3 regions of the Leuconostoc sp. XM4 genome follow, and region 3 is predicted to be linked to each of the others. Evidence: predicted binding sites of a transcription regulator. Region 3 holds the regulator's gene; each other region holds the start of a gene.

Region 1 (4,102 bases), 160 kb from region 3:
TTTCTATCTTGTGGATAAGCAAGGATTATTATTTGATGACACTGAAGATTTAACTGAAGCGCAAAAGCCGTTCACACGTTCAAGAAAAGAATTTGTTAACTCTGAACAACTAGACAATTTGGAAGCAGTGGTCAATGAGATACGTCCCACAGTTTTGATTGGTACGTCAACACAGCCAGGCACATTTACGGAAGCAATTGTAAAATCGATGGCACAAAATACAGAACGCCCAATTATTTTTCCTTTGTCAAATCCAACAAAACTAGCTGAAGCAACTGCAGAAAACTTAATTAAATGGACTGATGGAAAAGCTTTGATAGCAACTGGTATTCCTGCAGCGAATGTTACCTACAAAGGAGTGACATATAAAATAGGACAGGGCAATAACGCGTTGATTTATCCTGGTTTAGGCTTTGGTCTTGTTGCCTCAACTGCTAAGCTGTTAACACAAGAAACAATCTCAGCTGCTATTCATGCATTGGGTGGTCTAGTGGATGCTGATGAACCAGGAGCAGCAGTACTGCCACCAGTTTCAAATCTTACTGAGTTTTCACAAAAGATTGCTGAAATTACAGCACAAAGTGTTCTAAAGCAGGGACTTAATCGTGAAAAAATTGCCGATCCAAAGCAAGCCGTACAAGATGCTAAATGGTCTGCGGAGTACTAATTAGGACTTAAATAATATGACAAAAATAAAAATCAGTGGTGTCAGCTTGCCGTTGTATATTTTGATGCTGGTCATACTTGGTGTCACAATTTCACTCAACAAGCTGCCACTTAATATGCTTGGTTTAACCTTGTTATTGGTTCTACTTGGTCATCTATTCTACTACATTGGCAATATTTTACCAGTTTTCAAATCATATCTTGGTGGTGGATCCGTTTTCACCATTTTCGCTTCAGCTGCTCTAGCAACAAGTGGCATCATACCTTCAAACGTTGTGAATGCTACTAAGACATTTTTAAATAACCAAGGATTACTAGACTTTTATATCGCCGCCTTAATCGTTGGTGCGATTCTAGGAATGAATCGTAACTTATTGCTTAAAGCGGCTGTCAGATTTATCCCAGTATCATTAGCAGCCATGGTTATAGGATTCTTTGCTGTTGGTCTCGTTGGTATGTTACTGGGACTTGGATTCGGGCATTCCGTAATGTTTGTTTCTATGCCAATGATGGCAGGTGGTATAGGTGCTGGAGCGGTGCCACTTTCGCACATTTATGCTCAAGGTTTAGGTGTCAGTTCCGCCTCAATGTTTTCTCAACTAATACCTGCCGTTACCTTAGGGAATGTTCTTGCCGTTATTGGTGCAGCATTAATTGCAAAAGTTGGAGCAAACACAAAATACGATGGCCATGGTGTTTTATTACCAATCAATGAGGACGAGAAAAGTAAACCAATAAAGAATCTAGACGTTACTCGTATCGGAGTTGGCATGATGCTAGCATTTTCGTTCTTCTTGGTTGGCACAATTTTAAATAGTTTTGTTCCAAAAATTCACGCCTATGCTTTTATTATTATCTTAGTTATTATCGCTAAGGCATTTAATTTGATTCCGGATCAGCTTGAAGAGTCAGTAGTCATGTTTAACAAAATTATAATGGGTAACTTGACACACGCAGTATTGGCTGGCATAGGTTTGGCGTTAATTGACTTGAATGTATTGGAACAATCATTGACTTGGAAATTTGTTCTTCTCACGCTTACGAGTGTCGTTGTAATGGGTGTTGCGAGTGCCGTGATTGGAAAGCTATTTGGGCTTTATCCTGTTGAGTCTGCGATTGCTGCAGGAATGGCGGACAATAGTATGGGCGGCACAGGTAATGTGGCGGTATTATCCGCTTCAAATCGAATGGATATGATTGCTTTCGCTCAAATGGGAAATCGAATGGGGGGCGCAATCGTTCTAATTTTGGGAGGAGTATTAATTCATTTTTTGCACTGAAATACCATAATTAAAAATCATATATAAAATAGCCTCTTCAGCAAGAGGCTATACTCTGAATCGTAATGAAAATTACGATTTTTTTATATATTTAATGTTGTGTTCGAAGGATTAAATCAACATTTAGATATCTAAGAACAAAAAAATTGGTAGCTTCTTTAAAGAGTTAGACGACACTATTGGACTTCGTTATTTTATGTTAGATTTGCTCAAAGAACAGAAAAAGGTTTCAAAGCGGTTAAAAATAAGGTTGCCAAAAAAACTTTCACAAAGTCTTTGGAAGCCTTATTTTAATACCTGTTTTTTAAAATTTCACAAGTGTTTGAGTTTTAGACCAATTGCTATTTTAGGGTGTGTTATATTAGTTAAAGCAATCAAGTTAAGACGGTGGCTATCCTGAATGGAGGTGGCGCTTATGGTGTAAACACTATAAACACACATTCTAGGAAAGGAGAGGCCTTGTGTCCATATCGGACGCGCTACTGGTCATGTTTGCCTTTGGTGGATTCATCATAAGCTTCTGACTTTTGTAGTTTTGTTAATCGAAAAAATTAGCAAAAAAAAATAACCGTCTTATCTTTGGCTGATAACGGTTATTTTTCAAGTAACTAAGATTTAGTCACCGTCGAAACGGGATTGCTAGGAGTCGTAGTTAGCGCTACGGCTCTTTTCTATGTCTTCATTATAGCATAGCTTTTGATTTTGTCACAAATTTAATGTTTTGTTCGCTTGCTTAATCGAACATTTGTTCGTACAATGGATTATACACATTTGTTTTTGGAGGTTGCTGATGGAAAACGCAATCACAACTGAATATGATTATAGCAAAGAAAACCGTGGCGTGTTCTTCCTAATTGATTCAAAAAGTTTCTACGCCAGTGTTGAAAATGTTGAGCGGGGCTTTAATCCATTAAAAAGTGATTTAGTCGTGATGTCTGAACAAGCAAACACTAATGGTGGTTTAATCCTTGCGGCCTCACCAACAGCTAAGAAGGACTTAGGCATTAGTAATGTGATGCGCCAGCGTGATTTACCTGATGTGCATGGCTTGTTTATCGCACACCCTAGGATGAATAATTATATTGCTGAAAACCTAAAAATCAATAATATTTATCGTCAATATACCGATGATATTAACTTGCTGCCGTACTCGATTGATGAGTCTATTTTAGACGTAACCCACTCTTGGCGGTTGTTTGGTAAAACTCCTGAGGAAGTAGCTTTTAAAATTCAAAAGCAAGTTAGAGCGGAAACGGGTGTCTATTTAACAGTTGGCATTGGTGACACGCCTGTGCTCGCAAAAATAGCCTTAGACATTGAAGCAAAACACAATAAAAACCTGACGGGTATTTGGCACTATGAGGATGTGCCGACAAAATTGTGGCCAATTACGAAACTGGATGATGTCTGGAGTATTGGTTCCCGCACAGCACATAAACTTGCAGTGATGGGCATCCACACAATGTACGACTTAGCACATCAGGACCTTTATCTATTTAGAGCAAAGATGGGATTAGTTGGTGAGCAATTGTTTGCCTTATCTTGGGGCATTGATCGTACAGATATGACAGAGGTGGTCGTTCCTAAAAGCAAATCATACAGTAATTCCCAGGTATTGCCGCGGGATTATAAACGAAAAGAAGAGATTGAAATTGTTGTCCGTGAAATGGCGGATCAAGTGGCTACCAGGATTAGAGCGCACAAGAAACAAACTTGTTTGGTTAGTCTTTTCATCGGTTATTCCTTTGCCGAAAGCGAACGTCAAGGGTCTCACGGTTTTAGAAAACAACAAAGGATTGATCCCACTAATGACACACGAAAACTAATGGCTATTATGGTCGATTTGTTTGAAAAGCATTGGCAGGGTGAAGTGATTCGTAATATTGGGATTGATTATGGCGGCTTAATTGAGGACACTGGGGTACAGCTTGACCTATTCGAGCAACCAGAAAAGTCAATTAAATCTAATAAAATTGATCAAGTTGTCGATGAAATTCGCAAACGGTTTGGCACAACAGCCCTGATGCGGGCCATGTCGAAAGAAAAAGGTGGTACGGCGATTAACCGTGCCAGTCTTGTTGGTGGTCATAACGGAGGTAACAGCTATGAGTGATGCAGAATTTAGTAAGATGATTAACAATTACTTTCAAAACGAC
Region 2 (4,102 bases), 560 kb from region 3:
CTCCTGTTTGCTTAATCATTTAATTCTACTCAAAAAATATAATCATACTACTTAGTTTGAAACTAATGCTAACTTTCTATCCCAGAGCTACCATCTGAAATATTGACGTGTCTTGGCCGTGATCCGTCTGCTGGTCCAATGTAACCGCCTGCTTCCAAATCATCAATTAATCGAGCGGCTCGATTATAACCAATCCTGAAACGACGTTGTAACAGTGATGTTGAGGCTTTTTGTTGTTCAATAACAAATTGCAAAGCTTCTTGGAATAACTCATCATCACTATTTCCATCAGCATTTTCCGAATTATCTTGAGCAATTTCTTCATCTGTAACAGTCATTGCATCGGAATACTGAACCTCTTGTTGTGACTTAACAAATTCAACAATATTAGTCACATCAGTGTTACTAATAAATGCACCTTGAACACGTTGTGTCGGCTTACCGGGCGGTGCAAAAATCATATCCCCTTTTCCGAGCAGCTTCTCAGCACCATTACTGTCCAGAATAGTGCGTGAATCAATTCCAGAAGCTGTTCTAAAAGCAATTCTACCAGGAATATTACTTTTTATGGTACCGTTAATCACTTTAACGTCAGGTCGCTGTGTAGCCAAAATCATGTGAATACCGGCTGCACGAGCTTTAGCACCAAGGCGCGCGATAGAAACTTCAATTTCATTACCCACCGTACTCATTAGGTCAGCGAATTCATCTACAATAGCAACAATATATGGCATTGGTTGCATAATTGGCTGATCTGTTTCCTTAGCTTCAGCATTCTGCTTTTCAACCGCCGCATTATATTCACCAATATTACGTTTTCCAAATTGAGCTAAAAGCTTGTAACGATTTTCCATCTCGTCAACAACTTTTTGCAAAGACTTCGCTGCTTTACGGGGCTCCGAAACAACTGGTGTCAGCAAGTGTGGTATCCCGTTATAAATAGATAACTCAACAACTTTTGGATCAACCATCATTAATTTAACTTCATTAGGTTTTGCACGCAAAAGGATAGATACAATAATACCATTAAGCCCTACTGATTTTCCAGATCCAGTAGATCCAGCAATAAGCAAATGAGGCATAGCCGATAAGTCTGCCATGATAATATTTCCTGTTACATCTCGGCCAAGTGGCACATTGAGTGGATTATCATCAAATGGCGCATTCTCAATCATGTCTCGGAATCCAACAGTTGCCTGAGTATCATTAGGAACCTCTATACCAACATAGGGTTTACCGGGGATTGGCGCCTCAATTCGTATTGATTTTGCAGCTAATGCCAATGCTAAATCATCCGATAGATTAGCAATTCGATTTACTTTAACGCCTTGCCCTGGTTTCAACTCATATTGAGTTACCGTAGGTCCTAATGAAACACTGGTTACTTCCGCCTCAACACCAAAGCTTTGCAGCGTATCATGGACAAGACGCGATTTGTCGGTTAAACTTTTAAACTCTTTTGTTTGGTCTGTAGGCGCTAATTGCGTTAATAGGTCAGCAGTTGGTAACTGGTAATCCGGGTTTTCTTTTTCCAACATATCTGTAGAAACTTCGCTATCACTAACAGAAGTCTTTTCGGCCTGTTCTTTGGAAGACTTTTTTGTTGGTTGAGGCGCTATAGGACCATTCCATTTAATTTCAGGCTCATTGAAATTTTCTTGAACACTAGGTGCATTGACGTCTTTTTCTATTTTAGGGACAACATCGGTTGACAAGCTATCATCTCGGCTCACACCTAATGGATCATCTCCATAATCAGTAATATCTTTCTTGTGTCTATCACGTTTGAAAAGCGATTGTCGGGTTGGCTTTTCGTTAGCTCGTTTTTCCTGAATATGAGTAACCCCTTCATGAGCTTTTTCAACGCCTTGCTGAACAATGTCACGAGCTGGAATACGGAAAAAGATTGCAATACCACTGAATAATAAGATTATTGTTACAATCCACGTGCCAATGCTAGACATTAACATAAACAGTAGATGATATAATGCTGCGCCGATTATACCACCGCCAACTGGTGTGTTTGCTGATTGATTGACAAAATCTTGACCAATTAACCGCACCACTTCGCCAACATATCCATCTGCATTTTTTAGTGTGTATTCAAAAAATAACAATGATGAAATTGTCTCAATAGCAATGAACATCATAAAAGCGCCAACCCAAAAATGAGTTGCTATTTTGGGTGTTTTTCGAGTAATAAAATAGTACCCTAAAAATAATGTCATAGGTATTAAAATCACAAGATACATGTTTCCAAAGAAAAAACGGAAAATGTCAGCAATAAATACCCCCAATATGCCAAGCTTAAATATACCTAGTATACCTAAGACAATACCACCCAAGAAGCATAGGTTTTGAACTAAAGGGTTCTTTTTTTTACTATTTTTACCACGTGTTGTACGCCGTCTTTGTGTAGTCTTTCTTGTCGCCAAAGTTCCACCTCTTAGTCAGTTCATTCTAACACTTTATTTTATCATTTTTGAAACTCGAACAAATGTTCACATCAAATTCTTAAGCTTTGCTTAACTCTATTTCAAAAATTTAATTTTTAAACACAAAAAAACGCAACCAGAGTTGCGCTTTTTAGTAGCTCGTGAGAGAATCGAACTCTCGATTCCGCCGTGAAAGGGCAGCGTCTTAGCCACTTGACCAACGAGCCATGGTCAATAGTTGTTCGTTGTAACGAAACAACTATATTAGTTTATCAGGGAAATTTATATCTGTCAACTGTTTATTTCAGTTTGTCTTGCTCGTATGTGTGAGTTGTTTCTAAATTTGAAAAAGATTGCTGGCGCAATGCTTCATAAAGCACAATTGCGACAGTATTCGATAAATTCAACGAACGAACATGTGAATCATCCTGTGGGATACGAATAGCCTTCTCCGGATTTTGACGCATAAATACTTCTGGTAGCCCTGTGGTTTCTTTTCCAAATAAGAAGTAATTGTCAGTATCATTTTGTGCGTAATTAGGCTGTGTGTAGTCTTGGTTAGCAAATTTAGAAACCAAGTATAAGTTGTCTGTTTCTGCTAAAGTGTCTAGAAAATCAGGCAAGCTTGGGTGTTTCACCAACTTTACATGATCCCAATAATCTAACCCGGCACGTTTAACGTGTTTGTCATCAAGTTCAAACCCCAACGGTTCAATTAAATGTAAGACTGCATCAGTTCCAGCAGTCGTACGAGCAATATTTCCCGTATTAGCAGGCATTAAAGGTTCAAATAAAACAATATGATTCGTCATTTTTCAGCTACTTCCTCTACTTCAAATAAATCTGAGTTTGCACGCCACCAATCATAGATGTGTGTAACAAACACTTTAGCTACAGCATATGATGGCACCGCTAACACAATACCTAATACACCAAAAATATGTCCACTGCTCAATAACACAACGATAACAGTAACAGGGTGAATTGATAACGCCTCCCCGAGAATTTTTGGTGAAATAACATGTGCTTCAATCGGTTGTTCAATAGCTAGTACGATAATAGCTAATATTAGCATTTTTGGGCCGCCAGCAATCAAAGCAACTGTGAAAACTGGCACTTGTGCAATAATTGATCCAACATACGGGATTAAGTTAAAGAAGCCTGCCATCAGCGCTAATAAAATACCGTACGGCAAACCAATAATGGTATACCCTATGGAAAACATAATCATTACAGCGAGTGCAACACCAAGTTGTCCACGAATATATTGAGCGATTTGCTTACTAATTTCCGTTAATAAGTAGCGTACTGATAGTTGTGAGTTATTTGGAAACTTACTAGAAACAAATGACGAAAATTTGTGTCCATCTAACAGCATATAATAAAGAATAAACGGCGTCGAAACAATTGTCACACCAATTGATGTAAGAATTGATGCAAATGAACTGATGCCTGCAACCCCGCTTGTCAAATATTTTTTGCTCCAATCTAATACATTTTGATTAAGATCAGAATTCGTATGATTCAAATAATCTCTGATAAACTTAAATTGTTCACTGGCAAAGGTCTCATTAATAAAAGCTTCGCTGGTTTTCCAGTAATTTGGCCAGTTATCGATAAATTGAATGACTTGATTGCGCAATACCATGACAATAGCAGCAATGGCT
Region 3 (4,102 bases):
GCAGAAGTAGATGTTTTGTCAGATGGTGAGACAGCTGTAATCCCAGGTATTATGGAACATATCGAACGGGCGGGGGTCCACTCAGGGGATTCCATGTCAGTTTATCCACCACAATACTTGTCACAAAAGGTTCAAGATGAAATGGTGCAAGCCTCTATTAATTTGGCTAAAGCTATGAACACAATAGGGTTGATGAACGTGCAGTTTGTTATCCATGAAAATACGGCATATGTTATCGAAGTAAATCCACGTGCATCACGGACAGTACCGTTCATATCGAAAGTCACGCATCTTCCGCTCGCTCAATTAGCAACAAGAGTTATGTTAGGTGAAAAATTGTCAGAAATGGGATTTGAGACGGGACTTGTTCCTAACGATGATATGGTGCACGTTAAAGCACCAATATTTTCGTTCACAAAGTTGCCCGATGTTGATTCTTTGCTCGGCCCAGAAATGAAGTCTACTGGTGAAGTCATGGGGTCAGATATTAACCTGTCCAAGGCGTTGTATAAGGCCTTTATTGCTTCTAACATCAAAGTACCACGTTACGGCAATGTCTTATTCACAGTTGCTGATGATGACAAAGAAGAGGCGCTCGAATTAGCAAAGAGATTCAATAATTTGGGATTTGCTTTGTTTGCAACTGCCGGTACGGGTGCTTACTTGTCAGACAATGACTTGCCTGTGGAAGTACTCGATAAAATTTCGGAATCAGATAATAATGCGGTTGCAGCACTGCGTCAACAAAAAGTGCAGGTTGTTATTAACACAACTCAAGCAGATGACCGTGCTGAAAGCGATGGCCGCTTGATTAGAAATGCTGCGATTGAAAATGCCGTGCCTTTGTTTACTGCCTTAGACACAGTTAGTGCCTTCTTAGAAGTATTAGAGTCGCGCAGTTTTACAGTGAAAGAAATGCACTAAACTTTTTCAAATAAGCTTCGGCTTATGTGCATAGGAGGATCATAATGACAGAACAGCCAGTTTTTATTGCTTTGGACTTTCCTGATGCAGCTACTACTTACAAATTTTTGAAGCCTTTTTCAGATCTAGTAGAAAAGCCAGCATTGAAAGTTGGTATGGAACTTTTTTATCGTACGGGACCAGAGTTCATCACAGAACTACGTGTATTGGGCTATACAATTTTCTTAGATTTAAAACTTTACGATATTCCAAACACTGTTGGTCGTGCAGTCGCTAATATATCAAAACTAGATGTACAATATTTAACTCTGCATGCAGCTGGAGGGGAAAAAATGCTAGAAGCAGCTGTTGCTAATAAAAGTGAAGCGTTAAAATTACTTGCAGTGACGCAGCTAACTTCTTTTTCAGAAGCTGAGATACAAGAGATACAATTAACCACAGCAACTACTGAAGAAAGTGTTGCACATTTGGCTGAGCTTGCTTACTCGGTGGGCATAGACGGGACAATTAGTTCACCCTTAGAGGCTGGTTTAATTAAGTCACACACGAATGATCGATTTTTACGTATCACACCTGGTATTCGTTTAGCTGGTGATGAAGCTGGAGATCAAGTGCGTGTGACTACGCCAGGGGAAGCCAAGAAGTTGAATTCAACTGGATTAGTTGTTGGTCGATCAATTACACAATCGACCAACCCAGTGGCTGCATATCAACGTGTTGTCAATGAATGGAGAAAATAAATGACAGACTATAAACAACAAGTAGCTAATGATTTACTTGAAATTGGTGCCGTAAAATTTTCGCCAGAAGAACCTTTCACGTGGGCCTCGGGTATTAAGAGTCCAATATATACAGATAATCGGATGACCATTGGGTTCCCTTCGGTACGTCAAAATATATACAAAGGGCTGTCTGAACTAATAAAAAAAGAATATAGTGACGTTGAGATTATTGGTGGAGTGGCTACTGCAGGTATTCCACATTCAGCTTGGGTAGCTGAAGAATTAAATAAACCAATGGTCTATGTACGTTCAAAACCCAAAGATCACGGGGCAGGTCGTCAAACGGAAGGTGCATTGGTAAAAAATCGTAAAGTCGTTTTGATTGATGATTTGATATCAACAGGTGGGTCTGTGTTGGCCGCAGTAAATGCGGTGCGTAAGGAGGGAGCAAGTGTCCTTGGTGTTGTTTCCATATTTTCTTATGAATTACCAGCTGGTAAAAAAAATTTTGCTGAAGCAGGACTAACATTTAACTCACTGACAACATATTCACAACTAATTGAAACAGCCGTTAAGCGTGGGGATCTCGATAAATCACAAGTTGAAACCTTACAAAACTGGAAGGAAAATCCAAATGCTTGGCAAGCATAATAAAAAGGCTCATCAGAGATGTGCCTTTTTATTTGGTTTTTAATAAATAGCGTCGCGATACAGTCCGATTACTTTTCCTAAAATAGAGACTTTTTGCAAAATAATTGGCGCCATGCTGTTATTTTCAGGTTGTAAGCGATAATGATCGGCTTCACGGAAAAAACGCTTAACTGTCGCTTCATTGTTATCATTCATTGCGACAACAACATCTCCATTATCAGCATTCTCTTGCTTACGTACGATAACTTTGTCGCCATCTAGAATGCCAATGTTAACCATTGAATCACCATGAACATTAAGCATGAATAGGTCACCATCAAATTGCATTAAATTATCTGGGATAGGGAAAAATTCAGTTGCTTCTTCTTCTACTGCCAAAATTGGTGTACCCGCTGTAACCATTCCAAGTACCGGAATTTTTCCGGGTGTGGTTGAAATCCCAAGCATCTCTAAACCAATATCGGTTACTTCAATCGCACGAGCTCTTGGTTTAGAAGCATCTTTTAAAAGATAACCTTTTTTTACCAGACGTTCGATGTGACCGTGAATAGTTGAAGAAGATGATAATCCAACAGCTTCACCAATTTCTCGGACGGTTGGTGGGTAACCATTTTCTGATTGTGCTTCATGAATAAATCGAAGCACTTGAATTTGTTTGCTTTCTTGTGTAATTGCCATGATGGGTTTCCTACTTGTTAAATTTACTATCATCAGTATAACGGAAAAACACGAACAAATCAAACGTTTGTTCGTTATTTTTTTAAAAATTCAACCTAATATTAAATAAATAATAAAAAATTCGTGTTATTTATTTTTGTAACGAACAAAATGGTTCATATTGAAAACGTTAACTCTGCAAGTTATTATAGCACGCCTTTGCTGGCTGTGCTATAATAATTATCAGACATTTTAGTAAGGAGAATATGCATGATTAGCACATGGCTAGCAATTTTGATTGCAGTGTTAACTTTAATTATTGGTTTGGTCGGTGGCTTTTTCTTGGCACGTAACTCAATGAAGAGTTATCTTGCAAAAAACCCACCTATTTCAGAAGAAATGATGAAATCAATGATGATGTCAATGGGACAAAAACCATCTCAAAAGAAATTGAACCAAATGATGGCTCAGATGAAGCAACAAAGTGCCAATTCGCAAAAAAAATAAGCCAATCGGCTTATTTTTTTTCTGAACGTTTTGGATCTACATATTTCCAAGTTGGGTCAATCTCAGCATCTAATTCTTGGAAAGCTGCTTGCATTTGCTCAGTATATTTAGCAATATTTTCCTTGTTCAATCGGTCTTTACGATCAATAATAATTGGCTCACCAAAATTAACTGTGGTATTATTACGTTTGAAAAGTTGACTGAACTTTACAGGGCCTTGATATACAGCTGGTACGATTGCCTTTCCAGCCATTCGTGCAATTAGAATGGAACCTGATTTTAAATCATCACTGTGTCTAGAACCAGAAGGAAACATTATTAAAGAGCGATTGCCATCTTTTAATTCGCGTACAGGTATTTTGATGACGCTTGGGCCAACATTTTCACGATCAACTGGGAATGCGCCGGCTGATTTGATTAACCATGCAAGTGGCTTGAATTTAAATAATTCAATTTTTGCCATGAAAATAAAGTGTTTTGGGTAAGCTGCCACAGCATACCATACTGGATCCCACCAAGTGCGGTGTGGACCAACTAGCACATAGTTATTGTTTTGGGGTATTCTGTCGCGATTCATGTATTTAATGCGGCCAGTAACTGCCCATATTAAAGCAACAGCAATGCCGCGTAAAAAATCATAG

Evidence for each region. Region 3 encodes LexA, which represses DNA repair genes until DNA is damaged. Its sites were predicted from a motif close to CNAACANNTGTTNG; they were not measured.
Region 1: a site for LexA is predicted at 2,685-2,698, ahead of RHP64_RS05160 (Y-family DNA polymerase). Genes of this name have one in related genera too.
Region 2: a site for LexA is predicted at 2,491-2,504, ahead of RHP64_RS03255 (FtsK/SpoIIIE family DNA translocase). Genes of this name have one in related genera too.

The regions. Positions count from the first base shown of each region.
Region 1 covers NZ_CP134507.1:1,024,859-1,028,960, forward strand. Annotated here, with positions in the region: gene RHP64_RS05150 (malolactic enzyme) at 1-667, shown strand, start outside; gene RHP64_RS05155 (2-hydroxycarboxylate transporter family protein) at 684-1,946, shown strand; gene RHP64_RS05160 (Y-family DNA polymerase) at 2,737-4,059, shown strand; partial or broken gene RHP64_RS05165 (hypothetical protein) at 4,052-4,102, shown strand, end outside.
Region 2 covers NZ_CP134507.1:619,445-623,546, reverse strand. Annotated here, with positions in the region: gene RHP64_RS03255 (FtsK/SpoIIIE family DNA translocase) at 69-2,435, opposite strand; tRNA gene RHP64_RS03250 (tRNA-Glu) at 2,591-2,662, opposite strand; gene RHP64_RS03245 (tRNA (cytidine(34)-2'-O)-methyltransferase) at 2,735-3,247, opposite strand; gene RHP64_RS03240 (AI-2E family transporter) at 3,244-4,102, opposite strand, start outside.
Region 3 covers NZ_CP134507.1:1,181,489-1,185,590, reverse strand. Annotated here, with positions in the region: gene carB (carbamoyl-phosphate synthase large subunit) at 1-924, shown strand, start outside; gene pyrF (orotidine-5'-phosphate decarboxylase) at 969-1,664, shown strand; gene pyrE (orotate phosphoribosyltransferase) at 1,665-2,297, shown strand; gene lexA (transcriptional repressor LexA) at 2,337-2,975, opposite strand; gene RHP64_RS05990 (YneF family protein) at 3,225-3,461, shown strand; gene RHP64_RS05985 (lysophospholipid acyltransferase family protein) at 3,472-4,102, opposite strand, start outside.